2 regions of the Robertmurraya beringensis genome follow, and region 2 is predicted to be linked to the other one. Evidence: a T-box and tRNA genes for the amino acid it is inferred to sense, from the RefSeq annotation. Region 2 holds a T-box; the other holds one or more tRNA genes.
What was found. A T-box is a leader RNA that pairs with one kind of tRNA and senses whether it is charged. The one in region 2 lies ahead of glyQ (glycine--tRNA ligase subunit alpha), so its partner is inferred to be a tRNA-Gly.

Region 1: it has a tRNA-Gly gene. The T-box ahead of glyQ (glycine--tRNA ligase subunit alpha) is inferred to sense a tRNA for this amino acid. The anticodon was not compared.

The regions. Positions count from the first base shown of each region.
Region 1 is NZ_JBHLUU010000100.1:5,283-21,098, reverse strand. It holds gene ACFFHF_RS14090 (diguanylate cyclase) at 1-1,304, opposite strand, end outside; gene ACFFHF_RS14085 (Cof-type HAD-IIB family hydrolase) at 1,487-2,275, shown strand; partial or broken gene ACFFHF_RS24795 (hypothetical protein) at 2,318-2,431, opposite strand; gene yhbH (sporulation protein YhbH) at 2,566-3,735, opposite strand; gene ACFFHF_RS14075 (hypothetical protein) at 4,395-4,625, opposite strand; gene ACFFHF_RS14070 (ATP-dependent protease PrkA) at 4,711-6,606, opposite strand; gene nfsA (oxygen-insensitive NADPH nitroreductase) at 6,950-7,693, opposite strand; gene trmL (tRNA (uridine(34)/cytosine(34)/5-carboxymethylaminomethyluridine(34)-2'-O)-methyltransferase TrmL) at 7,741-8,217, opposite strand; gene ACFFHF_RS14055 (amidase domain-containing protein) at 8,283-9,152, opposite strand; gene queG (tRNA epoxyqueuosine(34) reductase QueG) at 9,219-10,349, opposite strand; gene ACFFHF_RS14045 (B3/B4 domain-containing protein) at 10,437-11,105, shown strand; gene ACFFHF_RS14040 (MFS transporter) at 11,190-12,380, opposite strand; gene ACFFHF_RS14035 (winged helix-turn-helix transcriptional regulator) at 12,547-12,912, shown strand; tRNA gene ACFFHF_RS14030 (tRNA-Gly) at 12,997-13,070, opposite strand; partial or broken gene ACFFHF_RS14025 (peptidase dimerization domain-containing protein) at 13,489-14,056, opposite strand; gene ACFFHF_RS14020 (hypothetical protein) at 14,165-14,533, opposite strand; gene ACFFHF_RS14015 (hypothetical protein) at 14,587-15,018, opposite strand; gene ACFFHF_RS14010 (hypothetical protein) at 15,024-15,299, opposite strand; gene ACFFHF_RS14005 (SWIM zinc finger family protein) at 15,718-15,816, opposite strand, start outside.
Region 2 is NZ_JBHLUU010000015.1:273,438-289,253, reverse strand. It holds gene ACFFHF_RS03735 (YaiI/YqxD family protein) at 1-469, opposite strand, end outside; gene ACFFHF_RS03730 (pyruvate, water dikinase regulatory protein) at 733-1,542, opposite strand; gene ccpN (transcriptional regulator CcpN) at 1,609-2,241, opposite strand; gene glyS (glycine--tRNA ligase subunit beta) at 2,372-4,447, opposite strand; gene glyQ (glycine--tRNA ligase subunit alpha) at 4,440-5,330, opposite strand; T-box leader at 5,412-5,590, opposite strand; gene recO (DNA repair protein RecO) at 5,630-6,391, opposite strand; gene ACFFHF_RS03705 (YqzL family protein) at 6,421-6,564, opposite strand; gene era (GTPase Era) at 6,717-7,634, opposite strand; gene ACFFHF_RS03695 (cytidine deaminase) at 7,627-8,028, opposite strand; gene ACFFHF_RS03690 (diacylglycerol kinase family protein) at 8,230-8,607, opposite strand; gene ybeY (rRNA maturation RNase YbeY) at 8,591-9,064, opposite strand; gene ACFFHF_RS03680 (HD family phosphohydrolase) at 9,061-11,241, opposite strand; gene ACFFHF_RS03675 (PhoH family protein) at 11,374-12,339, opposite strand; gene yqfD (sporulation protein YqfD) at 12,336-13,529, opposite strand; gene yqfC (sporulation protein YqfC) at 13,571-13,855, opposite strand; gene ACFFHF_RS03660 (YqfB family membrane protein) at 13,936-14,430, opposite strand; gene floA (flotillin-like protein FloA) at 14,467-15,456, opposite strand; gene ACFFHF_RS03650 (NfeD family protein) at 15,453-15,816, opposite strand, start outside.

The DNA.
Region 1 (15,816 bases), on a different contig from region 2:
ACAATCACAGCATTAACCCAATAATAACTTCCATTTTTTGATTTATTACGTAACTCTCCACGCCAAACTTCTTTTCTATTTAACGTTTCCCACATGGTTTGATAAAAACTTTGCAGATGATAACCAGAGTTTAGAAATTGCTGTGGCTTTCCTATTAGCTCATCCTTTGTGTAACCTGAAATGCTACAAAATAAATCATTAACTTTTAAGATCACTCCCTTTGGGTCAGTAACCATGACAACAACAGATTCATCCATTGCAAATTTAATATCTTCTAACTCTTTTAGAGTTTTGCTAAGTATTTGTTCGGACTTATGCCGTTCTGTAATATCTGTCATTGTTCCAAAGGTACCTAACAAGTTCCCATCACTGTCGTAGGAAAATGAAATATTTAACTCCATCCAAAGTACTTCATGTTTTTTGTTGTAAAATTTAATTTCCATCCGTGTCCGGGCTTGTTTCTCAGCAATTAACTTACTAATTTTTCTGATGTTATTTGTTCTTTCCTCTGGTACTACATAATAAAAATAGTGTTTGTTTAAACTATCCTCCACCTTAAAAAAGGTTAACTCCTCCCAGGCAGCATTAAGAAAAACAATCTTTCCCTCTCGATTCGTTTGGAAAATTACCTCTTTTACACTTTCTACTACTGTTTGAAATTTTTGTTTGGTTAGTGACAGCTCACTCTGTCTCAGAAGAATTTCTTCATGCTGTTCGGAAAGAATTTGATTCTTCCGTTCAAGCTCAGTAAATGCATTTCTTGATCGATGCACATGTAAGATTAAGTAAATGGTAAATGAACCTGTTACTATACTTAGCACAGCAAAAACCCAAAAGGGTGTTGAATCCTGCTCCGCATATCTAGAATAATCGAAGAAGTAGCTTAAAACGGTCACTAAAGTAATAGAGAACATCCATCTGTTCCATATATTATTAATCTTTCTATTAAGAATAGGAAGAAAAAAACAGCACCCCATTAAAAAATATACTGAGGGCTCAGTGATAATTGCCCATCCTAAGTTTATAGACAAGCCCCCCAAAAAAATGGTCATCGCACCGATTAGAGATCCACCACCACCGAATAATACAATGATGAGAAAAGGTAGATGATATAAAGATAAATCCACTTCCTGCACTCCAGGCACAAACATCCATAGAAGTAAAGAAAATGCACCTGCCAATCCACCTGCAAGCATTTTATAAGGAATGGAAGAATTCAGTGTAAGATTGTTTTTACTTAATTGGGCTGCAATAAAAAAGTACGCTACTACCATTACTCCATCGAGAATTATGTGATAAGGCATATGCTGTTCCTCCTAAAAGTCAAACAAGACTTACTATTTATATCGGAGATTTCTGTTGGTTTTTGATGTTTTTTGTCGAAAAAGATGAATTATTTCGTTCATTTCCCCCTTTGCCACGGTACTTTGCTATAATGTAAGATACTCAAAAACATGAAGAAGTCTAATCATAAGGAGCTTACTAAATGACTAAATACAGAGTTGTTTTTCTAGACATTGACGGAACCATTTTACGACCAGATGACTCCATTGAGGATACAACTAAGAAAGCAATCAGGCAGTTGAAAGATCAAGACATTGAAGTAATACTTGCCACGGGAAGGCCACTTCATGAAATAACGGATCTCGGGGAAGAATTAAACATTCATTCATATATAGCCTATAATGGTGCCTATGCTATTTATAAAGGCAGAGAAATCTTTAAAGAAAATATGCAAATAGAGGATGTGAATTCCTTTTTACATATTGCAGAAACACACAAACATGATCTGGTTATTTACACTCATAATAAGAACTATTTCCTTGATCAAGAAACCAAGAGAGTTAAAGATTTTCAAAAAGCCTTTCATCTGAGAAAGAACGACCAATATCATCAATCCATTCAAAAGGACGTACTCGGAATAACCATCATTACCTCCGACGAAGAGGGCGATATACCTTATCAATCAATTGAAGGTATACACTATGCAAAGGTGAATGTTCCAGGTTTCACCACTTGTTACGATGTTATCCGTGACCATGTAAATAAAGGAGTAGCGGTCAAAGCTGTGATTGAACATCTAGGCTTTCAAACTGAACAGGCCATTGCATTTGGAGATGGGATGAATGATAAAGAAATGCTCTCGAATGTAGGTGAAGGTTTTGCTATGGGAAGTGGAAATCCGGAGCTTTTTTCATACGCGAAGCATGTTACAACTGGTGTTGATGATTCAGGTATTTTTAATGGTTTGAAATCATTAGGTTTAGTGAAATAATGTCAAAAGGAAAGCTCCTGCTAGAGAGCTTTCCTTCTTTTTCTACTCTAAATCTTCGCCATTGCTGGCAATGACTTTTTTATACCAATCAAAGCTTTTCTTTCTATAGCGTTCGTTTGAGCCTTTTCCTTCGCTGTCTCGGTCAACATAAATAAATAAATCATTACCGTTTTTTTAGCTCTCGATGAAAATGTTCAGATTGGTTGTTGAAATATTAATTTCCTTAAAAGGGTATGTAGCACAATGTTTTAGAAAAGAGCCTCAATAAAAAACCAGCCACATGGCTGGTTTTAAGCAAATTGTTTATTTTCTTCTTTCTTGAAGAAGCTTTTCATCGCATGGAACACGTCTGATTTCTGTTTGAGGATATAGTATCTGAAGTCTTCATGTTTGATGTTTTTATACGCGGACATTAGGGTCGAGTGGCGGTTGTATTGATTTACTTCTCCGTATCCAAACATATTCGACACTTTCATTAATTCTTCTACCAACTTCACACAACGTGCGTTGTCAGAAGTTAAATTATCACCATCTGAAAAATGGAATGGGTAGATATTATATTTTGCAGGATCGTATTTTGTTTCAATAAGTTCGAGTGATTTACGGTATGCTGATGAACAAATGGTTCCTCCGCTTTCTCCTTTAGAAAAGAAATCCTCCTCGGAAACCACCTTTGCCTCTGTATGATGGGCAATAAACTCAATATCTACTGTTTCGTACTTGGTTCGTAAAAACCTAGTCATCCAGAAGAAAAAGCTTCGAGCCATATATTTTTCCCAAAGACCCATTGATCCACTTGTATCCATCATTGCTAACACAACAGCCTTAGAATCTGGCTTAATAATTTCATTCCAGGTCTTAAATTTTAAATCTTCTCTATAAATAGGATGAAAGCTGGCCTTGCCTGTCATTGCATTTCTCTTGTAAGCGGTCATCATTGTTCTTTTCTTATCAATGTTCCCCATCAAACCTGTTTTACGGATATCATTAAATTCAATGTCCTCTACAACGTTCTCGGATTTTTCCTTCTTTTTTAAATTTGGCAGCTCCAACTCCTTAAATAGAGCTTCCTCAATGTCCATTAAAGACACTTCTGCTTCAAAATAGTCTTCTCCTGCCTGATCTCCTGCTCCTTGCCCTTTTCCAGGTCCCTTTTGATTTGCGGATCCATCTCTAGCTACGACATCACCAACTTTGCTTTCTCCATCTCCTTGGCCTACATGTTTGTTTTTATCATAATTATAACGAATTTTGTATTCATCCAGTGAGCGAATCGGTATTTTCACCACTTCCCGACCATTGGACATAACAATATTTTCCTCTGTCACTAGGTCTGGTAAATTGTTTCGAATCGCTTCCTGAACTTTCTCCTGATGCCTCTGTTGGTCGTCATAGCCTTTTCGGTGGAGGGACCAGTCTTCTTGGGAAATCACAAATTGATGGTTATTTACATCTGCCATAGTTTTAACCCTCCTAATTTTTTTGTCACCATTTTCACAAAACGCTCATACAATATCCCGAGTGTAAATTTGAGTGGGAAATGTTGATTACTCTATCATATGCAAGAGGACGCAATAATTTACAAATAATTTTGACAATGAGACATTTGCCCATAATGATGGACAAGCCTTTTTATTGCTATTCAAGTACATTAGAGGCTCTCATCATTTCAAAAATACACTGTAAGATGATCTGACGGATTATATAATCAGTTCACCTAATTCCCAATGTAAAACTTACTTCTATAAATATTATTTCGAAAAAGAAAATATGTTTGTCTTTAATGGGAAAAGAAAAAGAGCTATATTAACTAGCTCAATTTTTTGGCGCATTACACCCATCGGCTGGAAGTTCAGGTTAAGTACCCGAGCTGATAAATAGACGGAGAAATTCCGTTTAATTAGTAATCCAGATTAAAAAGAGCTTGAATAGGCGGAGAGATTCCGCCTATTGGCTCGAAAACTTCGAAAAGAGGGGTTTTTGCTTTACATAAGCGGAAAATCTCCTCTTATTTACCCCGAAATAAGCCCCATTCTGCATTTAACCGAAAAATCTCCGCTTATTCTACTTGTGCTGGTTACTTATTAATAGGGATAAGTATTTTCTCCAGCCGTATGATCTAAAATTTTGCATCTAATAAACGATGCTTACTTTTTACTTTTTCTATCTTTTCTTTTGTTTGGTTTGATTTCGTTTCCTGCTGTGGATCAGGAATTTTATTATCCTTTTTTAACTCAGCATTCGTTTTCATTTGTTCGACTTCTTTTCCAAGGTTCTTCATTTCTTTCATATCCTCAGCCATGGAACTGTTTTGTGCAACATCGTTTTTGGCCTTTTGATTGGTTTTCATGATCATCACCTCTGGTAATCTATACCCGGGATGGACAAGCGGTAAACCAAACAAGGACTGGCAACTATAGCCAGCCCTCCTTTTATTAACGGTTTAACAAGCTACCAACGTAACGAAGTAGTTCGTTTGCAGAGGTAGAATTATAGCCGTGCTCGTCAATCAATCTTGCTACTACTTCATTAACCTTTTTCAGCTGCTGCTCATCTGGAGTCTTAGTGGAGGTTGTAATTTTCACAACATCCTTTAAGTCTGCAAACAGCTTCTTCTGAATCGCTTCACGTAGACGATCGTGCGAATTGTAGTCAAAACGCTTGCCCTTTCTTGCATAGGCAGAAATACGAATTAAGATTTCTTCGCGGAATGCTTTTTTCGCATTTTCGGAAATACCAATCTGTTCTTCAATGGAGCGCATCAGCTTCTCATCTGGGTTAATTTCTTCACCAGTTAATGGGTCTCGAAGCTTCGCCTTATTGCAGTATGCCTCGACATTATCCAAGTAATTATCCATCAGCGTTTTTGCAGACTCTTCATACGAGTATACAAATGCTTTTTGCACTTCTTTTTTCGCAATATCGTCATACTCCTTACGAGCAAGTGAAATATAATTCAAATATTTCTCCTTTAACTCTGGAGTAATGGATGCGTGTTGATCTAAGCCCTCTTTTAAGGAACGAAGAACATCTAGTGCATTAATAGACGACATTTCTTTTCTTATAATTGTAGAAGAAATACGATTGATCACATAACGAGGGTCAATGCCACTCATTCCTTCATCCGCATATTCCTTCTTCAACTCATCGACATCAGCGCTTGAGAAACCTTCAACATTCTCCCCATCATAAAGGCGCATTTTTTTCACTAAATCAATGTCACCTTTTTTCGGTTCCTTCAATCGAGTTAGGATAGTAAACATAGCTGCAACCCGCAATGTATGTGGGGCAATGTGAACATGTGATACATCACTTTCACCAATCATTTTCGCGTAGATTTTCTCTTCCTGGCTTACCTTTAAGTTATAAGGTACTGGCATAACGATAATACGTGAGTGTAATGCTTCGTTTTTCTTATTTGAAATAAACGAGCGATACTCCGTTTCATTCGTATGAGCCACAATTAATTCATCTGCGGAAATGAGTGCAAATCGACCTGCTTTGAAATTCCCCTCTTGTGTAAGAGAAAGTAAGTGCCATAAGAACTTTTCATCACACTTTAACATTTCTTGGAACTCCATCATACCTCTATTGGCTTTATTTAATTCTCCATCGAATCGATAAGCCCTCGGATCGGATTCTGATCCGTATTCAGCAATGGTTGAAAAGTCGATACTACCTGTTAAATCAGCAATATCCTGTGACTTTGGATCGGAAGGACTGAATGTTCCAATCCCCACACGCTTATCTTCTGAGAAGAAAACACGTTCGATAATGACATCTTCAATTCGACCGCCATACTCCTGTTCCACTCTCATCGTGTTTAGTGGTGACAAATTCCCTTCAATTCGAATTCCATATTCATCGTAAAAATCTTTTCTTAAATGGTGCGGAATGAGATGTAATGGGTCTTCATGCATCGGACAGCCTTTTATCGCAAAAACAGCGCCTCGTTCTGAATGCGAATATGCTTCTAACCCACGCTTTAGCATCGTGACTAGAGTGGATTTTCCGCCACTAACTGGTCCCATAAGCAAAAGAATTCTCTTTCTAACATCTAAACGTTTGGCAGACGGGTGAAAATACTCCTCGACTAGTCTCTCTAGCGACTCCTCTAAACCAAATAACTGGTTACTGAAAAATTCATATTTTTTACTCGTCCCGTCTTTTTCAATTCCAGCATCTTTGATCATATTATAAACGCGAGAATGTGCCGACTGTGCTACCCATGGACTTTCCTTCACAATTTCTAAATACTCTGCAAACGTACCTTCCCACTTTAACTTTTCCTCTTCTTGTCTATACATTTCAATCTTTTTTAAGATATCCATAAGGACCTCCCCTGTTTGAATGATCAGAGACGATTAATATAATCTATGCACCCTTACAGATGAACATGCCTAATGAGGGAGACTAATGTTGTCCTTTTTTAGAAACACTTTAGGAACTTGGCCAAAAAATATCTCTTCCATTATTCACACTATGTTTGAAATAGGCTATAATAGGTCTATATGTAAACGTAATCTTTTACAGAGGAGGCTACATACATGGGATTGCTTCTTATTTTAGGTGTTATGGTTGCATTTCTAGCTGCAATTTTTACTGCAGGATACGATGATAAACCAGGTGTAAATAAGTAAGAAAAAGCTGCCGATTTTGTTGGCAGCTTTTTTCTTATTGTTTATTAAATTTTTGTCCTTCTACATAATTCTTCATATACATTCTTGATTGCTTCTCTAGCATATTGGCCATTTGTTCAGTCCACGTGTCCGTACGCTTTCCACCCGTTCTTTCCTTATAGTAGCTAGAAATTACTTTATTATAGCTTGTAAGTTCCTCTTCATAATGATCAGTATTGTATTGCTCTTCATGATACACATGTGAAAGAGGCAATCGTGGCTTCTTATCTGTCATTTTTTTAGGATAACCGACTGCTAAACCAAATAGAGGAATCACCCGCTCAGGTATATTCAGTAATTTTCCCACTTCGTCTAGATTATTTCTTATGCCACCAATATAACAAATTCCAAGCCCTAAAGATTCTGCTGCTAAGCTTGCATTTTGAGCAGCTAATGATGCATCAATTAGAGCAACCATAAATTTTTCCGTGCTTTCAATGGAAGGAATCACATCTTTTCCTTCCATTTTTCCAATGTACTCATGACGGAATAAGTCCGCACAGAAAACAAAAAAGTGACCATTTTCCTCCACATAGCTTTGATTTCCTGCAAGCTCTGCTAACTTTTTCTTTTTTTCACGATCGGTTACACCAATGATGCTGTAAGCTTGTATGTAACTAGAAGTAGATGCTGCTTGAGCACTTTCAACGATGATCTCAATCTGTTCACGAGTTAATGGCTTGTCCTCAAAGCTCCTTATTGACCGATGATTTAAAATCGTTTCAATGACTGTATTCACTTGTTTACCTCCTTTTAAAAAGGCCGTTCTATAATAGAACGGTCCCTTTATGTTAGGTGTAGATAGTTTTGCTGTCTTAATGCCTCATACACTAAAATAGCTGCCGTGTTTGACAAATTTAATGAGCGTACATGCTCATCATTCATAGGAATTCTTAACGCACGATCAAGGTTTTTCTCTCTCACCTCTTGTGGTAATCCTGTTGTTTCACGCCCAAAGATGAAATAGTATTCTTTTCCTGAATCGCTGTAATCAAATGAAGTATAGTTTTTCTTACCAAACTTCGTTAAGTAGAAAAATTCCCCGCCTTCATTCTTTTCATAAAATTCATCCAATGAATCATAGTAATGAATGGTTACCGCATCCCAATAATCTAACCCCGCACGCTTTAATTGTTTATCATCTGTTGAAAAACCAAGCGGTCGAATCAAATGTAGTGTTGTATCTGTTGCAGCACATGTACGAGCGATGTTCCCTGTATTAGCAGGAATTTGTGGTTGAAATAGTACGATATGGTTTGGCATGGTGTCACCTCTGTAGTTAACTGTCAGTGGATATTATACCACTACTCTTTACTCAGAGCCAAAGCTCATACATCGTCAACAACTTGCAAAAAGATATATTTGATATTTGGTGTATATGCGGTAGAATCTGTATACGCCCAATATCTTTTTCTACTATTCGTTGTATGTGCGTTCACAAGCGGCATTCCGTCTGCATCCTTTGCTGTTACAATGGTCGTATGATTAAATCGTCCATCTCCCTCAAAGTCATAGCATATAATATCACCTAACTTCAATTCTTCTGGTCGATTCACTTCAACTGCCCGCAATCCTACCCTTGCATTCGGTAAATACCACCGGAAGGAATGAGCAACGGTCCAGCTGTATGTCCAACTATTGTTTTGCATCCACCAGCCCTTGGAACGGTTAGGATACCCTGTCATCGGTGCCCCTCCAGCACGAAGACATTGGGATATATAGTTCGTACAGTCGTTCGTAAACTTACTAAATCGCGGATTATAGCTATTCCACCATGTTTCCGCATATTTCACAGCACTTAAACGGTCGTAAGCAAATTTTACTCGTTCATCAAATACATCATTAATACTTGCTTCTGCTTTTTCTACTGTAAAGTCTGGAGCAATCTCCTCATCATCAACCAATGTTCCTTTATAAAATTCAGCTTTTCTTTCCTCTATTTCTTCCTCTATATATAATGTTCCCTTATGGTTAATCAAGTACTGAAAGTGAACCTGGTAATAAACGTGAGCGATATCTGCTACCTGTTCTATGTTCTGTATCTTGCCGCTAGCTTTGGCTTTAACAATTTCACCTTTTCTTTCCTCTAAACCTTGTTTCTTCATCTTTATTTTCTCGCATTCCTCGTTAATATCTCGTGTATTTGTTACACATTGCTTGACCCTTTTCTCGAGTAACACTTGAAGCTGTTTTCTCACCTTTTTCACTCCCTTCAAGTAAACATATGAAGAAGTTGAAAAAAAAATGAGAGTAACGAAGTACTCTCACTGAATGAATGATAATCCTTTATTGATTTCGTCAAGAACCTCTTCGTCCTCTTCTTTTTGCTTTGCATTATTTAAGGCATCCGCTGCCACTAACCCACCAATTTTCCCTAAAGCCCAAGCAGCCGTTCCTCTTAACACTGGCCTTGGATCTTTTTTCATGACTTGGATTAAATCCTCAACAGCTGTCTCATCCTTGTAATGAGCAAGTGCGATAATGGCATTTCTCTGAATGGGCTTTTTCCCACGCCAAGAGCCCGATACATGTCCGAACTTTTCTTTAAACTCCCGATTACTCATGAAAAGTAAAGGACGTAAAAGGGGTTTTGCAATCTCTGGATCAGGTTCCATTTCTTCATGAAAATGAAAATCCTTTCCTTTATTTTTAGGACAGACTGTCTGACATGTGTCGCAACCGTACAATCGATTTCCAATCTTTCCTCGAAATTCGTCTGGAAGAAATCCTTTTGTTTGTGTTAAAAAGGCAATACATTTGTGTGAATTTAGTTGTCCGCCTTGAACAAGTGCTCCTGTTGGACATGCATCTACACATTTATTGCAGTCTCCACACCCATTTTCAATCGGCTGATCTGGTTCAAACGGGAGATTTGTAATCATTTCCCCTAGGTAGACGTAGGAGCCAAACTCAGGAGTAATAATAGCACAGTTCTTCCCACTCCAGCCAATCCCTGCACGTTCTGCTACGGCTCTATCAGCAAGCTCTCCTGTATCCACCATTGATTTTACAAGAGCACCTGGAACTCTAGAATGGATATAATCCTCAAGTTTTTTTAACCGATCACGAAGGACTGTATGATAATCCGTTCCCCAAGAAGCTCGACAAAAGATACCTCTTCTCTCTCCCTTTCTGCTTTCCACTCTTATCTTCATTTTTGATGGATAGGCTAGTGCTATGGAGATAATAGAAGCAGCCTCTGGTAAAAGTAAAGAGGGCTCGACTCTTTTATTAATATCGGGCTCCTCAAAACCCGACTGATACTCTAACTCTTGTTGCCTTACAAGTCGGTTTCTTAACTCAGAAAACGAAGATGCCGATGTAAAACCAATTTTATCAATTCCAATCGTTTTGCTAAATTCAATAATATCTATTTTTAATTGATGATAATTCATGCGTCTTCACCTCGTTCCATACTTACAAATACGAAATCACTGCATTCTATGATAAACTATTTTAAACACTTTTTGGAGGTGGAAAGTTTGGAAATATCGATTTCTCCTGAGCTCCTCTCACTGGTCCCAGGTTTTAAAATGGGCGTCATCACATATAAAGATATTGATGTTGGATCCTCTCCCCAAATGCTAAAAGGTAGATTGCAGCTTTTTCAAGAATCATTATTCTTCGACTTAGAGGAGAAGCAACTATCTGATCTTAAGGGAATTAGTGAGTGGAGGTCTATTTTTAAGAAAACCGGAAAGGACCCTAATCGCTATCGTCATTCAGCTGAAGCTTTATACAGACGTGTCAAAAAACAAAATTACATACAAAGTATTAACAGTGCCACAGATTTAAATAACTTCCTCTCATTGAAGTATGAGATTCCTTTAGGTATCTATGACACTAGTCAGCTTATTGAGGACATTATGATTAGATTGGGATCGGAGGATGAAGTATACGAGGGGCTTAATGGCCGTAGTAATTCTCTTTACCAGCTTATCATTTCCGCCGATAAAAAAGGCGGGTTCGGCAGTCCGTACGTTGATTCTCTGAGATCAGCAGTGACAGAATCAACTAGAAATGCACTCCACCTGATTTATTTACGTCCGTCCATAACAATGGATGAAGGACAACTTTTGACACAATCCATTATGAACATGTTTATACAAATTCATGGTGGGGTGGGGGAATGTCGGGTGATAGGTGAGTAAACAGAACAGGAACTCCCCTGTAATTAGCAGGGGAGTTGTTTTTAAAGTAGTCGTTTCTTGTAAATGTTTATTAAACATCAATTATTAGTCCTCGATTAGATCTTTTTTTTCTAGAATTAGGCTTACGCCTGTTAAAATTACAGCACCAAAGACCATTAACGAACCAATCCATGCGGTATGAATCAATCCCATCTGTTCGGTTATGATTCCGCCAACATAAGAACCAACGGCTATCCCTGCATTAAAAGCAGCAATATTTATCGCTGATGCCACATCTACTGCCCCAGGAACGAAGCGTTCTGCAAGCATAACTACATATACTTGAAGGCCTGGAACGTTCATAAAGGCAAAGAGCCCCATGAAAATAATCGTGATTATTCCAATCACTTTGAACGGAGCAGTAAAGCTTAATATGAGGAGAATTACTGCCTGAATGAGAAACATATAAAATAAAGACTTGAGCGGCTTATGATTTGCTAGTCGACCACCTATCACATTTCCAATCGCAATGGCAATCCCATATACGAGTAAAACGACAGCGACTAATTCCTCTTTAATACCTGTAATGCTTTGAAGCAAGGGAGTTAAATACGTAAATACTACAAATGTTCCCCCATATCCTAATGCCGTAATAATAAACATTAATAACAAACGACCATTTCTAACTAGTTTAAGTTGATCATGGAATGTTGTTTTTTGCCCTCTAGGTAGTTCGCCCGGAACGAGAATGCTATTGGCAATCAGGGCTATTATTCCGACAATAACAATAGCAACAAATGCTGATCGCCACCCAACCTGTTGGCCGATAAAGGTACCTATAGGAACCCCGGTAATCGTTGCAACCGTGAGCCCTGTAAACATAATAGAAATGGCACTAGCACGACGGTTTTCTGGAACTAGGCTCGCTGCAATTGTTGAGCCAATTGACATAAATACACCATGGGAAAATGCTGATATTACTCTTGCTGCAAGTAAAACACCTATTGATGTTGCAGAAGCTGCTAGACTATTGCCGATGATAAAAATGAGCATAATCCAAAGCAGCAGCTTCTTTTTCGACATACTCGATGTTATCGAAGTTAAAACTGGCGCACCTACCGTGACTCCTAGTGCATATAAGGAGACTGTTAGGCCAGCCATTGTTACAGATATTTGTAAATCCTTTGCAATGAGAGGAAGCAACCCAACACTAATAAATTCGGTTGTCCCTATTGCAAAAGCACTAATTGCTAACGCTAATAAAGCAAATGTGCTTCTCTTCTTATCAATATTCATTTCATTTCCTCCAATTTATTTCCGTTGTATGTTTCCTTGGTGTATTTCATCAACAAATGCTATTATGATTCATAGAGTTCTAATTGGAAAGAACGCACTTAAAAGTGATATAGGTACCTATTAGTAAGGTAGGTACTTTTTAGTACCTATAGAAAGGAGTATGAAAATGGAGAAAAAGAAGTACAACATTGCTGTGGAAGCAACATTAGAAGTAATTGGGGGGAAATGGAAGTGTGTCATTTTATGCCATCTTACACATGGAAAAAAGCGAACTAGTGAATTGAAGAAATTAATGCCAAATATCACTCAAAAAATGTTAACACAGCAATTACGAGAGTTAGAGGACGACGGAGTAATCAACCGTATTAGTTATAATCAGGTTCCCCCTAAAGTGGAATATGAACTTAGTGAGTATGGAAAAAGCCTGCAATCTATTTTAGATTCGTTGTGCGCATGGGGAGAATCTCATATTACAAAAGTGTATGGAGATAAACATGATGTGTTAGAGGAAAGTATTTTAAATCAAAAATAGCAACAAATTCCCTCCTAAATATGGGGGGATTAAAAAACGCAGTACATCGTTTTTATAAACGGCATACTGCGTTGCTTATATGTATGGAGCGGGTGATGAGAATCGAACTCACGACATCAGCTTGGAAGGCTGAGGTTTTACCATTAAACTACACCCGCAAATATGTGATTCATATTTGGTACTTTTATATAATACAAAGATTCCTGAAAAAAATCAAGTATTTTGTCGAACTTTTTTCATGTATGTGTTTATCATATTTACCTGGTTGTTCTTGAGTTTTGAAAAAGAAAGGATGTTTAATAATCAATGAGGAAAAGCAATCCATTCAGACTTATTCCCTAAAAGAAAAGGCAGGATCATTCCTTCAGCAAATAACAGGGTGAGAGAAATACTTGCTGATTGGCAGATGGGGAAATAACCGATGAATCATCTTCGGCAACTGATACCGACTTAAAAAAGAAGCACCCTACCTGGCTTACTGGCGCTCCTTTCAGTAGTATTTTTCGTATAAGTTCTTTACCTTTATAGATACTATGAATAATAACTAAACTTGATAGAATGGAACAAATTATGTTTTTAGAAATAAGACTTTTCACTAACCGTAAATTGTTGAATAATTTCTCTATTAGGTTCATAACCAATTCCACACTTTTCTGGAACGGTGATTTTTCCATTTTCAACGACAACTTCCGGGTCAATAATGTCTTTCTCCCAATAACGGGAAGAAGCAGCTGTGTCACCAGGCAGTATGAAATTCGATAAGGTTGTTAACGCATTAACTTGTGCAGCTGCTACGGTCGCTCTTGTCTCTAGTGTTATCGTAACACCGTGCAGCTTTTGCAACTGATTCCGAGATTTCATTGATCTTTTCTATAAGTTCTTTCATGACTTCGTTTGTTTGTGCCCGCAGGTCGATGTTAAAGTTCGCATTTCCGGGAATAATGTTTCCAGAATCACTACCAGCGTGGAACTTTGTCATTTTAGCGGTATATGGAATCATCGGATCCAAATGGATGCCTTTTATGGCTTGAATGAAAGATGAACCCACTTCTATAGCATTCTGGCCAAGATGAGGACGTGCTCCATGTGCATCCACACCAATAATTTTTCCATCCAAAAAGGCTGCTGCACCATAATAAAGGGCAGGCACTGAAGAAGACGGTAGAAGAGATTTTGATAATGTTATTGATAAAATCGAGTTTTTATGAAAGAACCACCTTAAGTAACATGTTACTATATAATTAAATATGCTTTAAAAGCGCTCCCTTTGACGGAGTGCCTGGTATTTTTCATGTAATTTATCTAGGAAGTTATTTAGTGGTTGTAGACTGTGGCGAACTGCAACCTTTTTTATCTCTTGATTTTTCTCTCTGTATAACACCAAAGATATTAGAAGTGCAGCATACTTTCCAAAACTCTCTACTATATCCAAGGCTATTTTCACTTCATCTTGTTGCCATTCAGATAAGTGTTCATAGTCCTCACTATCTTCAGCAATTAATAGAGCCTCTTGTGAGATATGGACGATTTCACCAGTATCTAGATTAAGAAATGATCGGTTATCATCCGATTGCATTTCCATTCCCTCTACTATATCTTCAAGCTTCACCCTCATAGACATTTATCGCTTCTAAAAAATAGTTTCGATTAAATCCTTCATTCTAATTTTCTTATCTAACATTTTGAATTCCAATATTCCACAAAAGCTTGATAACCTTTTTCAGTTATAAAATATGGAATCAACTGCTCTCCCTTTAGCTTATATGAATAAATGGAGGGTTTACCCAACCGAAATGCTTTTTCTATTCTGTGATTGCCATCTATGATAGAAAATATTCCAGGACGGATTTCAGCTTGGACTATAATACTATCTATATTAACTGTAGGTAAATGGTCTTCATTTAAAGATGAATGATGTCCATGCCACTTAAACCATTCATTAATATCTACGTATTCTTTATCAACAACTAGTTTCCCACAATGAATGTCTTCCAATATTCTAGATATATTAAAATGAAATACTCCATTTCGAAATATTTCATCGTTTTCCTTAGCAGGACAAGGAACATATAATTTCTTTAGACGAATTTTTCTTGATTGAGTCATCAATTCTATCCCCTTCCAACTATCAAGAACTCCTTCAAATGATGAATCGATGATATTACTTCAAGAAACTGTCTGCGTTTCTTTGAAATTTCTACATACTCCTCGTATATCAATTCTTCATAATCAAAACTTTGGTTGCTATCAATTGTATCGTAGTATTTTTTGTATAAAACGTCCATTACAGCTTCATTCTTTTGTAGTTTTTCTGATACAAGGAATTTTTGCTCCTTGTCTCCCTGATACACATAGATTTCTGAGCTAAGTTCATCTCCTCCTCCCATAATATACCGGGAAAGTTGATATTCAAATAAAAGTAACTTTCATGCTCCATATAAATAATCATACAGTTTCTAACAGCTTTAGATAAACGATGAAAATCCCGATCATAATCGGAATTTGACTTAGTATTTATTACTATACCTGCTTTTTTACACTCTTTACAAAGATGTTCACGGTGACCTCTACCACTAAATTTTTCATTAGGCAGAAAGTCCCCACATCCTTTGCAGAAATGGCCTCGTTTCTTACTTCTCACTCATAAAACTCCCCATTAATATTGTCCCTTGGCACTCTGCAGACTGCCTTTTCGATTCATTCGTTTGCGCCGCGGTCCCAAATTCTTGTTCTTATTTTCCTTCTTCTTCCCCATTACTAATAACCTCAAATCTTTATTCACTATTGCAGCATTGTTCAAACAGATTATCTTTTTCTAGCAAAAGCGAAACTCACTTTTTCCAGTTCATCTATAAATGCCGGACGCCTTTTATTTTTTAGTTTTAGCTCATCAATGATGTCAGT
Region 2 (15,816 bases):
ATAGATTTCCTGCAAATTTCGACAAAATGCTATAAAAATTTTTCGCAAAATCATCTCGGTCAGTTTGACCAAAACGTTTGGGCCCTTTTGAGTGTATCCCTTGTCGCCTAGCTTTCGCGGCAAGATACCTCATATCAAGAGCAAGATTAATATCCTTCTCTTCGTATACATTCCCCCTTGGAGAAAGTACATAAACACCTTTATTCACGAGAGTCGAAGCTAACCCGATGTCTTGGGTGACTACAAAGTCTCCTTTACCCACATGGTTCATGATATATAAGTCAACTTCCTCCTTGCCCGTATCGACATATTTCCATGTTCCTGTAGCTTCTGTTGAACTCATATGATTATAAGATGCAACAAAAATAACTTCTAATGAAAAATTCGACGCGATTTCGACAATTTCCTGCTTCACTGGGCAGGAATCTGCATCAACAAGAACCTTTGGTAAACCTAATGTACTATTAATTCTACATCACTCCATATATTCCTCCTTATTTCAAGGAATAACTTAGTGGAAAAGCGTTTGTCGAATTTTTTTCGGACGAGTATCTTGACTTCTGACAATAAATAGTTTATTCGTTCATAGTGAAGTCTAAACCTAATCTGATACATTTTTATCACAATTTTTTATTATAGTATAAAAAAGTCTATTTTTCCATTACTTTTTTTGTGTTACTCCCCAAACAATAAAAAGAAATAGCACATCATTTTATGCGCTATTTCTTTTATTTATCCTCTTTTTAAGTAACGGTTTAAAATAACATTTGCTGTTTCCTCAACAGCTTTGTTGGTTACATCAATTACATGACATCCTATTCTTGAGACAATTTTATCAAAATACTCGATTTCCTCTTTAATTCGTTCAATATTCGCATAGCTTGCTCGGTCATTTAAACCTAAAGAAAGTAATCTTTCTCGTCTAATATTATTCAGCTTTTCTGGGCTGATTTTTAATCCGAAGCATTTCTCTGAAGGCACTTTAAACAATTCCTCAGGCGGATCAACCTCAGGGACAAGCGGAACATTAGCCACTTTAATACGTTTATGAGCCAGATACTGTGATAATGGAGTCTTTGAAGTTCTCGAAACACCCACTAAGACGATATCAGCCTTTAATATTCCTCGTGGATCGCGACCATCATCATACTTAACTGCAAATTCAATTGCTTCCACCTTTTTAAAATAGTCCTCATCAAGCTTCCGAACTAAACCAGGTTCAAATAAAGGCTGTTTACCACAGATATCTTGTATTTGGTCAATTAAAGGTCCAATAATATCACATGCATAAATCCCTTCTGCCTTCGCTGTATCTCTCATATACTCGCGCATATCTGGCTTTACAAGTGTATAGGCAACCATCCCACCGTCTAATTTCACAAGTGAAATCACTTCATCAATATTGGATTTATCCTCTACATATGGAAACCTCTTGATTGTGACTTCTTGTCCATCAAATTGGCTTATCGCTGCTTTTGTTACGAGCTCTGCAGTTTCTCCTACAGAATCTGATACCACGTAGACGATTGGCATTTTCCCCAACTTCCTCATCTCCTACATCTTTTGTAATAGTGTAATGCGAATCGAGTAATTCCATTTTCGAAAGTGTTAATTTCCTTCTGCTAATGCTACAAACGCCTTTGTTAGATTTGTTTTGGTGATCCTACCAAGTACTTCGAAACCTCTTTCCGATTCCCTAACAACAGGCAATGCATCAATTTGCTTATCAATTAATTTATGTGCCACATCAATGAGTAGATCGTCTTTTCCGCACATGGTAACATTAGGCATCCTTGTCATGATGATATGCACCGGTAATGTGGTTAGTTCCTGCTTTCCAATACTTGCTCGAAGCAGATCTTTTCTAGACAATACGCCCGTGAGCAATGAAGATTGATCGACAACAAATAATGTTCCAACATCTTCGAGAAACATGGTACAGATCGCATCGTAAACAGAAACGTTTTCGTTCACTACTACCGGAATCGACTGATAATCCTTCACATACAGTTTCTTTAAGTTCTCCGTTAATAATTGAGTGCCTGATTTCCCTGTGTAAAAATAACCTACCCTTGGCCGTGCATCCAAATATCCAGCCATGGTTAGAATGGCTAGATCTGGTCGAAGTGTAGCTCTAGTTAGATTGAGTCGTTCTGCAATATGCTCTCCGGTAATCGGTCCATTTTCCTTCACAATTTGCAAAATATGCTCTTGCCGTTTATTTAGCTCGATTGTACTCACCACCTAATTGCCCTTTAGGCTCATATGTATGTCATACTTATATAAAATTATTATATACTATCTCTCATAAATGAAAAGACATAAGGATAAAAAGAGCCTTCACCATTCAGAAGGCCCTCTTTTATAAAGTCTATTTTGTTACAATTTCCTTCACATTCGCAAAGCTCATAATCAACTCTGCCAACTTTGACATTACTGCTAATCGGTTGTTTTTCAACGCTTGATCCTCAGCCATAACCATTGTATGGTCAAAGAAATCGTTGATTGCCTCTTGTAAAGAGGCAAGTTTGTCGAAAAACTCTTCCTCACTCACTTCATTTGATTCTAATTCCAATTTCACACTACGATATTGATTATATAGTGCTGTCTCATAATCGTTTTCAAACAGGGACTCATTGATTGCCACATTTTCCACTGCTTTATTAGAAATGGTTAGTACACGGCTAAGAGCTTCAACTGTCTCTTTAAATCCGCTCGCATCTTTTTTCGTTTGAAGAACAGATGCCTTTTTAACCAGTGCAGGTAAAGCTGTAATATTTTTTTCTAATACGGCATCAATAATGTCATAACGAATGCTTTGTTCCTGTAAATAATGCTTTAAGCGGAGCTTGAAGAAAGCAAGAAGCTCAACCAGTAACTCCTCTTCAGCTTTTTCTCCGATTCCCTTTTCTTTTATAGAACGAATAGATAGACGGAGAAGATCAGTTAATGAAACATTCCATTCTTTATTGATTAGAATTTGAACAATTCCTGAAGCTTGCCTTCTTAATGCATATGGATCCTGTGAACCACTTGGTATATTACCGATTGCAAAAAACGAGACAATCGTATCTAATTTCTCTGCTAAGGCGAGAAGGGCACCACTATTCGATTTAGGAGTTGAGTCTTCTGCGTTTCTTGGCATATAGTGTTCATTAATTGCAACTGCAACTGCTTCAGATTCTCCTTTTTGTCTAGCATACTTCTCACCCATGAACCCTTGAAGTTCCGGGAATTCATATACCATATGAGTGACTAAATCAAACTTACTGATCTCAGCAGCACGATCCACTGTCTTCTTATCTTCTTCGTTAAAGCTTAATAACTCTGCTAACTGATTTGTTATCGAACGAACCCGAGCAACCTTTTCAGAAAGAGTACCAATTTCCTCATGATAGACAATGGAAGCAAGCTTAGCTAGAGAATCAGAAATACTCGTTTTTTGATCTTCTCTATAGAAAAATGCTGCATCTGATAGTCTTGCTCTGAGTACCTTCTCATTTCCTTTAGCTACTGTCTCAAGATGCATATGATCCCCATTTCTCACTGTTACAAAGTATGGCAGTAGTGTACCGTCCTTTTTCTTAACAGGGAAATAGCGCTGATGCTCTTTCATGGATGTGATAAGTACTTCTTCTGGAAGCTCTAGAAATTCTTCCTCAAATCTACCAAATAAAGCTGTTGGATATTCCACTAGATTCGTTACTTCCTCTAATAGCTCCTCATCGACAGGAATTGTCCAGCCTTGCTCTTCCTCTAACTTAGAAATTTGTGAGAGGATTGCATTTTTTCTTTCTTCAGAATTAACCATTACAAATTCAGCTAAAAGCTTAGTTACATACTCTTCTGGTGTACCGATTTCTACTTCTTTTCCTAAGAAACGATGCCCGATTGTACGATTGCTCGTTGATACATTCGTGATTGCAAAAGGGATAGTCTCACTTCCATATATAGCCAGTAACCATTTGATCGGACGAATATATTTTAGTGTTTCATTTGCCCAACGCATATTCTTAGGGAATGTAAGTCCTGTAATAATATGTTCTATCTCAGGAAGTATTTCTTTTGTCGCTTGCCCTTTCGTAAACTTACGAACATGAGCGTACTCGACCCCATTAATTTCTTTAAAATAGATGTCCTCAACAGACATTCCTTGACCTTTAGTAAATCCTATAGCCGCTTTCGACCAATTGCCTTCGTGGTCAACAGCAATCTTTTTAGCAGGTCCTTTCGCCTCTTCCTCTACATCCTCTTGGCTAGTACTAACACCGTAAGCAATAACTGCTAGACGTCTTGGAGTAGAAAAATGAGTGATGGACTCAAACGAAATCTTTTTCTCTTTTAACCAGTTTTCAATTTTTGATGTTAACTGTTCAATTGACCCTGTCACAAACCGAGCCGGCATCTCCTCAAGCCCGATTTCTAGTAATAAATCTTGCTTATTCATGCGTATCTTCCCCCTTTTGCTGTAGAATCGGGAATCCTAACTTTTCTCTCTCTTCATAGAACGTTTTAGCTACCTTTCTTGCCAGGTTTCTACATCGCCCGATAAAACCAGTACGTTCAGTAACCGAAATAGCGCCTCTAGCATCTAGAAGATTGAATACATGAGAGCATTTTAAGACATAGTCATAAGCAGGATGAACAAGACCTTCGTTCATTTGACGGTGTGCTTCTTTTTCATAAATGTTAAACAGATTAAAAAGCATCTCAGGATCTGATGTTTCAAAAGTATATTTTGAGTGCTCATATTCAGGCTGTAAGAAAATATCACGAACGGTAAATCCGTTCGTCCACTCTAGGTCAAATACATTTTCCTTTTCTTGAATATACGAAGCAAGGCGCTCGATTCCATAAGTGATTTCAACTGAAACAGGCTTACACTCAAGTCCACCTACCTGTTGGAAATACGTAAATTGCGTGATTTCCATACCGTCTAACCATACTTCCCAACCAAGCCCTGCACAACCAAGCGATGGGTTTTCCCAATTATCCTCTACAAAACGAATATCGTGTTGAAGAGGATCGATTCCCAGCGCCTTCAACGAGTCAAGATAAAGTTCTTGAATATTGTCAGGAGAAGGCTTCATAATCACTTGGAATTGGTGATGTTGGTACAAGCGATTAGGATTTTCACCGTATCTTCCGTCGGCTGGTCGTCTGGACGGCTCCACATACGCTACATTCCAAGGTTCAGGTCCTATCGCGCGTAAGAACGTATAAGGGCTCATAGTTCCAGCACCCTTTTCCACATCGTAAGCTTGCATCAAAATACATCCTTGATCAGACCAATGCTTTTGCAAAGTTAAAATCATGTCTTGAATATTCATCGTACACCTCCAAAATTTATCGCATAAGAGATGATTTTTTTGGGCAAACAAAAAAACTCCCGTCTCCTATGCCTTTTTAAGCATAGGGACGAGAGTTACCCGCGGTTCCACCCTATTTGCCGACCATAATATATGTCAGCCACCTTAATCCGAAATTGCTCGGGAACGCCCTTCCTTAACACTCTATTCCTAGCTTTCACCGTCCTAGGATCGCTTCAAAGTAGAGAAAGTTAAGTACTCCTTTCCTTCAACGCAAATATTAAATTTAATTTGAATCTTAGCGGAAACAACGTCTGTTGTCAACTTTTAAAATCAATACTTCCTAGTTGACTAATCTGATTTAGGAATTTTTTCGTTTTTAAATGTAAACCAGAGTATTCATCATAATAAGCAGTAATAATCTTTTTTAACTCAGCCTTCGTTTCTTGCTTCACAGATATATTCCCTAACCTACTCATATCAATGAAATAAAATAAACGAAGTAGTTTTACTGTTGACTGAGAGATTTTATAGTGATGTGGATCCTTTTCCAAACAACGATGACAGATAAATCCGCCCTCTCGGATCGAAAATGAAAAATGACCGTCTGTACTTCCACAAACGGTACATTGATTAAGGATTGGATACAACCCTAATGTATTCAACATTTTCACTTCAAAAATATGAACAATAATTTCTGGGTCATAGCCTTCGTTAATATAATTTAGCGTTTGATATAGCATCTCAAATAAAAAAGGATTTGCCTTTTTTTCGTCAGTACTTTTATCTGTTAGATCAATAACGTAACTTGCATAAGCGGTAAGGAAGATATCCTCCTTAATAGAGCGCATCGAGGAAAGCATTTCTCCTTGCTGCAAACTCCCTAGACCGGTGCTTGTTTGCACTAAGAATTGACCGTATGTAAAAAGCTGAGTGATGGCAGCTAAGCGACTGTTTGGCTTTTTTGCACCGCGTGCCATCACCCCAATTTTCCCCCATTCACGTGTGAATAGAGTGACAATTTTATTTGTTTCACCATAATGATTTGTTCGAATGACGATGCCTTCACATTTTTGAAACATCTAGAACACCATCCTAGTACGAGACAAACCTAGAGATATGGAAATTCAACCTCTGCTAGCTCATCATCCTGATTCCCGGGTATGTCTTGATTCTCCTTCTCTAACTCCTTAAAGAGCAGATAAGTGTCAATGTTACCTGTTTGCGAAAATACTTTCCAGGTAAAATCCATCATCAAAAACCCCACCTTTCAAATAGTTGACTAGCAATAAATCCAAATCGTTACCATTATCATAGCCTTGTCTACCAAAAATAATGAGTCGAAAATATTGTTAATAAAAAAGGTGCATAAACTAGAAAGATGAATAATATTCTAAAAATGGTAAATCAATATTCGTCCTCACGGAACCCAAAATCTCTCAGTTGGGACATTTTGTTGCGCCAATCCTTCTGAACTTTAACCCATAATTCTAAAAACACTTTTGTTCCCAGTAAGTTCTCAATATCCTGCCTTGCTCGTTTACCAATTTCCTTTAACATGCTTCCTTGTTTACCAATCACAATTCCTTTTTGGGAATCACGTTCTACGATAATGGTTGCCATAACGTGTACAACATCTTTGTCTTCAATGCGTTCCATTTTTTCAATAACAACCGCTAATGAATGAGGAATTTCTTCCCTGGTTAAATGCAATGCCTTCTCACGTATTAGCTCTGACACAATAAATCTTTCTGGGTGATCTGTTACTTGGTCTGCTGGATAATACTGTGGTCCTTCAGGAATGTATTTCTTAATCACATCAAGCAAGACCTCTAAGTTATTTCCTTCAAGCGCAGAGATGGGAATGATTTCAGCAAAAGGATATTTTTCTTTATATGACACGATAATTTCCATAAGTTGGTCAGGGTGAACAAGATCAATTTTGTTAATCACGAGGAATACAGGTGTTTTAATTGATTGGAATTTATCTAAAATAAACTCTTCACCACGACCAAAACCTTCTTCCGCATTCACCATAAAAAGAACAATGTCGACTTCTTTTAATGTGTTTTGAGCAACCTTCATCATAAAGTCCCCAAGCTTATGCTTTGGCTTATGAATTCCAGGTGTATCAATAAATACTAATTGTGCATCATTTGTTGTTAGTACACCTTGTACTTTGTTTCTTGTCGTTTGTGGTTTATCACTCATAATAGCGATTTTTTGTCCGATTACACGATTGAGAAATGTTGATTTCCCAACATTTGGACGGCCGATAATAGATATAAAGCCTGATTTGTGTTCTTGGTTTTGATTATTACTCATTTAAATCCTCCGGTGAAAATGCTCCTGGTAGTAGTTCTGCCACGGTTAATTCTTGTGTATCTCCATTTAAATTCGTTAAAATAACCTTCATGTCTTTAGGACATAACTCTGAAATCACTTGACGACATGCTCCACATGGAGAGACAGGACCTTCTGTATCTGCAACCACGGCAAGCATCTCAAACTGACGATCTCCATGGGCATATGCACTGAAAAAAGCTGTTCTCTCCGCACAATTGGTCATGCTGAAAGCAGCATTTTCTACATTACACCCATGATATATTTTTCCATCAGTCGTTAAGAGGGCAGCTCCCACTTGGAACTTTGAATATGGTACATAAGCTTTTTCTCTTGCAATTTTCGCTTCTTTAATTAATGTTTCATTCTTGCTCAAATTAATACTTCCTTTCAAGGAGACTGCATACTCCTATTTTACCTCATTTTGTTCTGCATTTCATCGATTGTAGCAAAATTGTAATAAAGAAGATTGAATTTTCTAAATATTAATGAATTCCATCAATTTGTTTTCCTATTTTACTCTTTCTTGAATGCGATTTCAAATAAAAATGGAACCGAAAATAGGTTCGGTTCCCTATTACCATATTCTTGGTATGAAAATGATCAAACCAATGATAACACTCACAATGGAAAAGATAAAAACTGCTGCCGCTGCCATATCCTTTGCTTTTTTTGCCAGTGGATGATACTCCTCTGTCACTAAATCTACAAGGTTTTCGATACTCGAATTTATCAATTCTAAAGAAATTACTCCTCCGATTAATACGAGAAGAAACACCCATTCAACTCGAGAAACTTGTAGTAAAAGGCCAAGTAAGATAACTACCATTGTAAAGAGAAGATGAATTTTCATATTTCTCTCCTCTTTTACTGCCTTACTAAACCCGGATAGGGCATGCCGGAAAGAATATAGGACATTTCTCGTTTTATAGTTACTTTTATCGTTCGAGCCCATACTCATCCAATATACTCCGTTGAAGATCAAACATCTCCTTTTCCTCTTCTTCTGTCTCATGATCATAACCTAACAGATGTAGAAATCCATGGACAGCCAAAAATCCTAACTCACGCTCCACAGAATGCCCATAGTCTGTAGCCTGTTCACGGGCTTTATCAATCGAAATAATGATATCACCGAGTACTCTTGGCATGTTTGCACCGCTTATTTGGATTTCTCCCTCTCCGAGCTCCTCTAATGCGAAAGAAATGACATCTGTTGGCTTATCCTTCCCCCTGTATTCACGGTTAATATCCTGAATACGGTTATTATCAACAAATGTAACGGATAACTCACATGGTTCAGTAATTTGTAGTTTTTTTTGAGCTAAATTTAATAACCCTTCAATTTGTTCCACCGCTTTTTCCTTCATTGCACTCGTTTCATCTAAAAAATCGATGTCTAGTAAGTTCATGCTTGTTTCACCTTCTGTTTCGTAATCTCTGGATATTCAATTCGAGAATGAAAAATTCCCTTTAACGTTTCACATAGTGTGTTTGAGATAATTTCCATTTCCTTGAGTGTTAAGTCACATTCATTCAGCTGTCCATCCTGTAGTCGGTCGGCAATTATACTTTTAACTAAGCTTTCTATTTGTTCAGGGTTAGGATGCTGCATAGACCGAACCGCAGCCTCCACACTATCGGCAATTCCGATAATTGCAATTTCCTTATTTTGAGCCTTTGGTCCAGGATATCGATAGTCCTCTTCTCGCACCTCATTGCCATTTTGCTTTGCCTTATGGTAAAAGAACTTGAGTAAAGTAGTGCCATGATGTTGCTCTGCAATATCTACAATTTCTTTTGGCATTTTGTACTGTCTTAGTAGTTCAGCACCATCTATGGCATGCGCTACAATAATATTTTTGCTCGTTTGTGGCGGCAAGCGATCATGAGGATTTTCAATATTCATTTGATTCTCAATAAAAAATTGTGGTCTCTTGGTCTTCCCAATATCATGATAATAACACCCTACCCTGGCTAATAAGCCATTTGCACCGATTGCCTCACATGCTGACTCCGCTAGATTTGCAACCATTATGGAATGGTGGTAGGTTCCAGGAGCCTCCGTAAGTATTTTTCTAAGAAGAGGATGATTTGGATTTGATAATTCGATCAATCTCATCGTTGAAAGGATTCCAAAACCGGCCTCGAAAAATGGGAGGAGTCCGATGGTTAGAATCGCAGCAATAATTCCCGATGTAAAGGCACCACCAAAGTAAAACGTATATTCTTTTGCATTATAGTGACCGTTGTTAATAAATAACAACGCAAAAATAATAATGATATTTACCAAAGAAACAAACATACCCGCCTGAAGAATTTTCATCCTCTGATTTTGTTTACTAAGGAACATAATGCTTGCTAAGCCACTACAAATGATGTAGATTCCAATATTAACATTTAATGAGCTTGTAATGTTTTCACTAAACAAAATGGTTCCGCAAAGAGCTAGAATAATGGTTGTTAAAATCGCAAGTCGATCGTCGACCAAAATTTTTATTAACATTGCTGCCATGGCAGCAGGAAATAAATAACCTAAATCTGAAAACTCAAATTGTTGAAGAAGACTAATTCCTTTTAACATCACGATTGAAAGAATAAAGATAATACTAAACAAAAGCAAGTAATTTTGCTTCATATCTCCACTCACTTTGAGTTCATGGAAGTAATAGTATAGAGCAATTACCATGACCATAACAAGAAGTGCTAATCCGATAAAAGGCAGTGTTGATTGCTGATTGTCTGTAAGACCAACGAGCTCGAGCTGACGAAAGACTTCTCTACTAATCAGCTGATTTTCTTCAACAATTATTTGCCCTTGTAATATCTTTGCTGGCTCCACACTTTCCTTTGCCTGTTCTCTCAGCTCCTGAGTAGCCTCTAAATCAAAAAATTCATTTTGAACAACGGCATATCGTCCTAACTCAATTACGGCTGCTTTTAATTGACTGCTCATTGAAGTTAGTTTTAGTTCTTCCTCTACAAGCCTCTTACTATTTTCCACTTCATCTGCTGGGATTCTTCGATTCATAACCGTATTTATTGCGGTTATGGTTACATCCTTAGCAACGGATAACTCTTCCTTTGAAGATGAGACAAGTGCTAGCAAGACAGAATCGGAAATACTTCTTGTGACTTCCTCTGTTAGCTTGCCCTTCATCTTGTCGACTATTTCCTTGTCTGAAGGAGTACTTCCTGCATTCCCACCTTCTTGCCCCTGAGCAGTTCCTGTTGAAGCGTTTACTTGGTCTTGCAGTTCCTTCTTCACTTCCGATGCTGCATCGAAGATTGAGGTAATTAAATCGACACGATTCTCATTTGTTTCCTTTTTCATATAATAGACATCTTGAACACTGTCTTCAGCTTCTTCTCTCTTCTTTTCTGTACTCTCTTTATCAGAGATCGTTACTGGAGATCTTACGGTTTGATTCGCAATGGAAAACAAGCGTAAATCCATTTTTTCTGGCTTAACATTGGTAAACATGGAGGCATAAAGGATTAAGCCAAGGACGAGGAATAACAAGACCCGAAATATTCGTAGATCCAGTAGGCCTCTAATTTTCATCAACTGTTGTTGAATCTTTTCCACTATGACTCTCCTCCAATTCTTATCTTTAAACAAAATAAATGCCACATATGTAAAATGATAACAGTTTTTCAAGGAAGATGCATCTTTTTCAAAAATCACGAAAAAAAACCGTTCGATTTTGACTCGAACGGTTTACTCATTGGATTGCTTTTCGTACGCTTGAATGATTCGCCCTACTAGAGGGTGTCTAACCACATCACTTTGTTCTAAATGAATAATGGAAATTCCCTTTACTGACGTTAGGATGGACTCTGCGGTAATCAATCCCGATTTCACACCTTTCGGTAGGTCAATTTGTGTTTGATCACCGGTAATGACCATTTTAGAGCCGAATCCAAGTCGGGTTAAGAACATTTTCATCTGTGCCTGCGTTGTGTTTTGTGCTTCATCTAAAATCACAAAGGCATCATCTAAGGTTCTTCCCCTCATATAAGCTAGAGGAGCAATTTCTATCGTCCCTCGTTCGATCATACGCTGTGTATGTTCCGTTCCTAAGATATCATGAAGTGCATCATATAGTGGCCTTAAATACGGGTCAACCTTTTCTTTTAAGTCCCCTGGTAAAAATCCAAGACTTTCTCCCGCTTCGACTGCTGGTCTCGTTAAGATAATTCGTTTTACATTTCCATTTTTTAATGCATTCACAGCCATAACCACTGCTAAATACGTTTTTCCCGTACCAGCGGGACCAATGCCAAAAACGAGATCATGCTTCTTCATCGCCGTTAAATACTGCTGTTGACCTAGAGTTTTAACTCTTATTGACTTGCCTTTGGCATTTTTCGTAATTTCTTCTTCATATATGTCTTTAAAGTACTCTAATGTACCTTTTTTAGACATTTGAATGGCATACATGACGTCTCGCCCACTAATATTAATGCCTTTTCTAATAACGTAGACTAGATTGCTGATAATACTCGTCACCAATTCAACATTTTCAGGTGAACCAGATACACTAACTGTTTCCCCTCTAGTTACAATCGATACACCGAGTTCCTGCTCAATCATTTTAATATTTGCATCAGCATTACCTAATAGAGCGATGGCTTCATTTGGATTTTCGAGATTTACACTAATCGATTTTAGTTCTTCTGTCATTCCGAGTCTCCTTGAGTAATTGGTTGAGGTTCTGCGATATTTTCAATTACTTGAAAATGAACAATTAAGTTAACTTTACCATTCTTGACCAATTGGCGCAAAACTTTTTCCCCTTTTATTTTAGCATCTTCAGGAAGGAGACTTTTTATATCTTTTCTAGCCATTTCTCTTGCGACAGTATATGCTTGTTTTTCCGTATATACCCTTGTCTCATTTTCACTTTCACGAATCGTGGATTGTTGGTAAGAAATCGGCAAATTCCATTTTAGGAATTTGATTGGCTTTGTATTTTCCTCTGTAACCGATTGTTTATACTCGACCTTTCCAAACCCCCAAACAGGAATGTTGAATTTACCTATTGATATTGCATGTTTTCTTACTTCATTTCCTGTATACACTTGAAAATTCGTTGACAAAGGAAGTTCCACTTCTGTCCAATACCAAGTTTCACCTAATACCTCTCCCCTCGCAGGAACTAGTTGTTCCTCCCCTTCCCTTCCAATCGTCCCTGACACTAAAACCTTTCCTGGAGATACGACTTCATTGAGAGAAACCAGTGTTTTACCTTCTTCCACAAAATAGTCCACAACCGTTGCTTTCTTTTTAGCAACTAAATTTTGCGGGCCGTATTCCTGCTGTTTTTCAGGTTCATTTTTTTCAACTACTTGTAAGTGGTAGGTTGTCCCCTGTAACTCCACTCCAATCCATGTTAATTCATCCATACTGTCTGTAATCGACTTTTGAATCGCATCTGGGGTACCTAAGGACCACTGAAATTTCCCCTTTTTTACACCTATTTCATCAAGGGTTTTTCGAATCTTATATTCCGTTGCTGGGTCTGCTCCTTTAATTTCAATACCCCATACCATGTTGGAAAGCAAGGTAATGACCATTAAAAAAAGAACTGCACCAATAAAGAAACCAATATTTTTAATGGCTCTTTTCATTAGAAATGGAAGGCCTGTCCGGCGTTGGAACTCAATTTTACAGCCTGAGTTCCTAACAACCTTTCTAATTTTGTGGGCATCCTCCACTTTTATTTCAAAGCTCATGGCATTTACGCCATGACGCTTTACTCTCCAGATTGAAACCTGCTCTCTTGTTAGTGTGTTAATAAATCTTTCAAGGCCTTTTCCTGTCACCTTTACAGATACAATTCCCGAATAGTAGTAAATCCATTGGTTCTTCATATTCTGCCTCCTTACCTTTCAGACGAAATCATTAAAAACTCTTATTCTTCAAGATAAATAACTTGTTCAATTTTCCCTTCAAGTAGAATCTCCTCTGGAAGTATCGTCTTAATGACAAATGCCTTGCCCTTTATTAACAACTGCCCTTGCTTTAAAAGCAGTCTAAGCTCTTTCTCTGAGAAAGTGAGTAAGCCACGGTGGTTCTCAATATAGATGTGGATTTGACCAATCATAGTGATGCGGGGTAAATCCATCATGACATCTTGTGGAAGATCCATTGTTTGGGTCATCCAGTTTCTTACACGTTGCCCCCACCTTTTAGCCATAAAAAAAGAACCCCCTTTCATCTCATATTTATGAAATGAATGGGGGTTCTAGCACTACTTTTTAAGCATTCTGCCGTGTTTTAGTAGTGTGAATTCGTTCTTTTTCGATGATAACCCTGTTTTGCTTTAGGTGGGCCCAAAATTTCTGACCAAATAACAGCATCGCGTAATGTCTGCTTTGACACATGGAGGTCATGATCTGTTTTAACTGCCGCTTCCACTCTCGGCTGCTGATTTAACCTTCCCGTTGTTTGACGGTCCACCTTCTTGTTTGGAGTATACGTTTGTTCTCTATACGTGTTTTTCACTTCTTGCACCCGATTGGTGCTCAAGCTTTGTGTTTTTTCAGGCTCTTTCTTTTCTGTTTGTGGACGTTCAAACTTTTGTTGAAGTTCTCCAAAATCAAAGTCGATGAAAGGTTTTGATTTCTCTGATGTTTGTCCAGGGAGAAAGGGCTTTGGCTGCTTACGCTTTTGATGTTCGTCTTCCCCCGTGCCCTTCATCTGTTTGTAGAAGGAGGAAATAATCCCGATCAACACAACTAAGATAAAGGGATTTTCCAATAGAAATTGCAAAGATGGACACCTCCTTGCATTACGTCAGTAATCGCATTATTTTTTATCCGTATTTCCGTCTGGTTTACCAAAAGAATCTCTCATACTCGTGTCAGCCGCAATGTTTTGGATATTTAAATAATCCATCACACCAATTTTCCCAGAAGTTAACGCCTCTGACATGGCAAGTGGTACCTTTGCTTCCGCTTCTACAACCTTTGCTCTCATTTCCTCAACACGTGCCTTCATTTCCTGCTCCTGAGCGACTGCCATTGCTCTACGTTCTTCAGCTTTTGCTTGAGCGATCTTTTTATCTGCTTCTGCTTGTTCCGTTTGTAATTCAGCACCAATATTCTTTCCAATATCCACATCCGCAATATCAATCGACAGAATTTCAAAAGCAGTACCTGCATCTAATCCTTTTGACAAGACAGTTTGTGAAATCATATCTGGATTTTCTAACACTTTTTTATGATTATCAGAGGAACCAATTGTTGAAACAATCCCTTCCCCAACACGAGCAACAATCGTTTCTTCGCCAGCACCACCGACTAAACGGTCAATATTTGCACGCACGGTTATTCTCGCTTTTGCTTTTACCTCAATTCCATCCATGGCAACCCCAGCAATAAATGGAGTTTCAATTACCTTTGGATTGACACTCATCTGCACAGCCTCTAATACATCACGACCAGCTAAATCAATCGCAGCCGCACGCTCAAATGATAATTCAATATTCGCACGATGTGCAGCAATCAATGCGTTTACCACTCTATCTACGTTACCACCCGCTAAGTAATGGCTTTCAAGCTGATTGGTTGAAACATCCAAGCCTGCTTTATGTGCCTTAATTAATGGATTAATTACTCTACTTGGAATCACTCGACGTAATCTCATTCCAACTAGGGTAAAAATGCTTACTTTAACTCCTGCAGCAAGCGCTGAAATCCAGAGCATAACTGGTACAAACGTGAGCAAAACAGATAATAAAACAATTCCTAATACAACTAATACAAGAACAAATATCGTTCCAGATCCTAAAATCATTCTTCTTCCTCCTTAGACAATGGTTCAGTTATCTCTCTTACAACAATTCTAGCTCCTTCAGTTTTTACAATCTTTACTCTTTTATCTTTTCCAATAAAACTACCCTCACTAACCACATCTATGCGCTCATCATCTAAAACAATGGTGCCTGCTGGACGTAATGCTGTAAGCGTTATTCCCTCTTTCCCAACGATCTCCGGTCGATTCTTATTAGAAACATAACCGGCTTCGCTTTTGGTGGAGTCTGTTAGGATTATTTTTCTAAAAATTTTCATCTTTTTACCAAACACCTTTACCATTAAGATCGATGCTATAACGGAAATACTTAATGCGATGAGAATCGAGATTCCCATATGAACA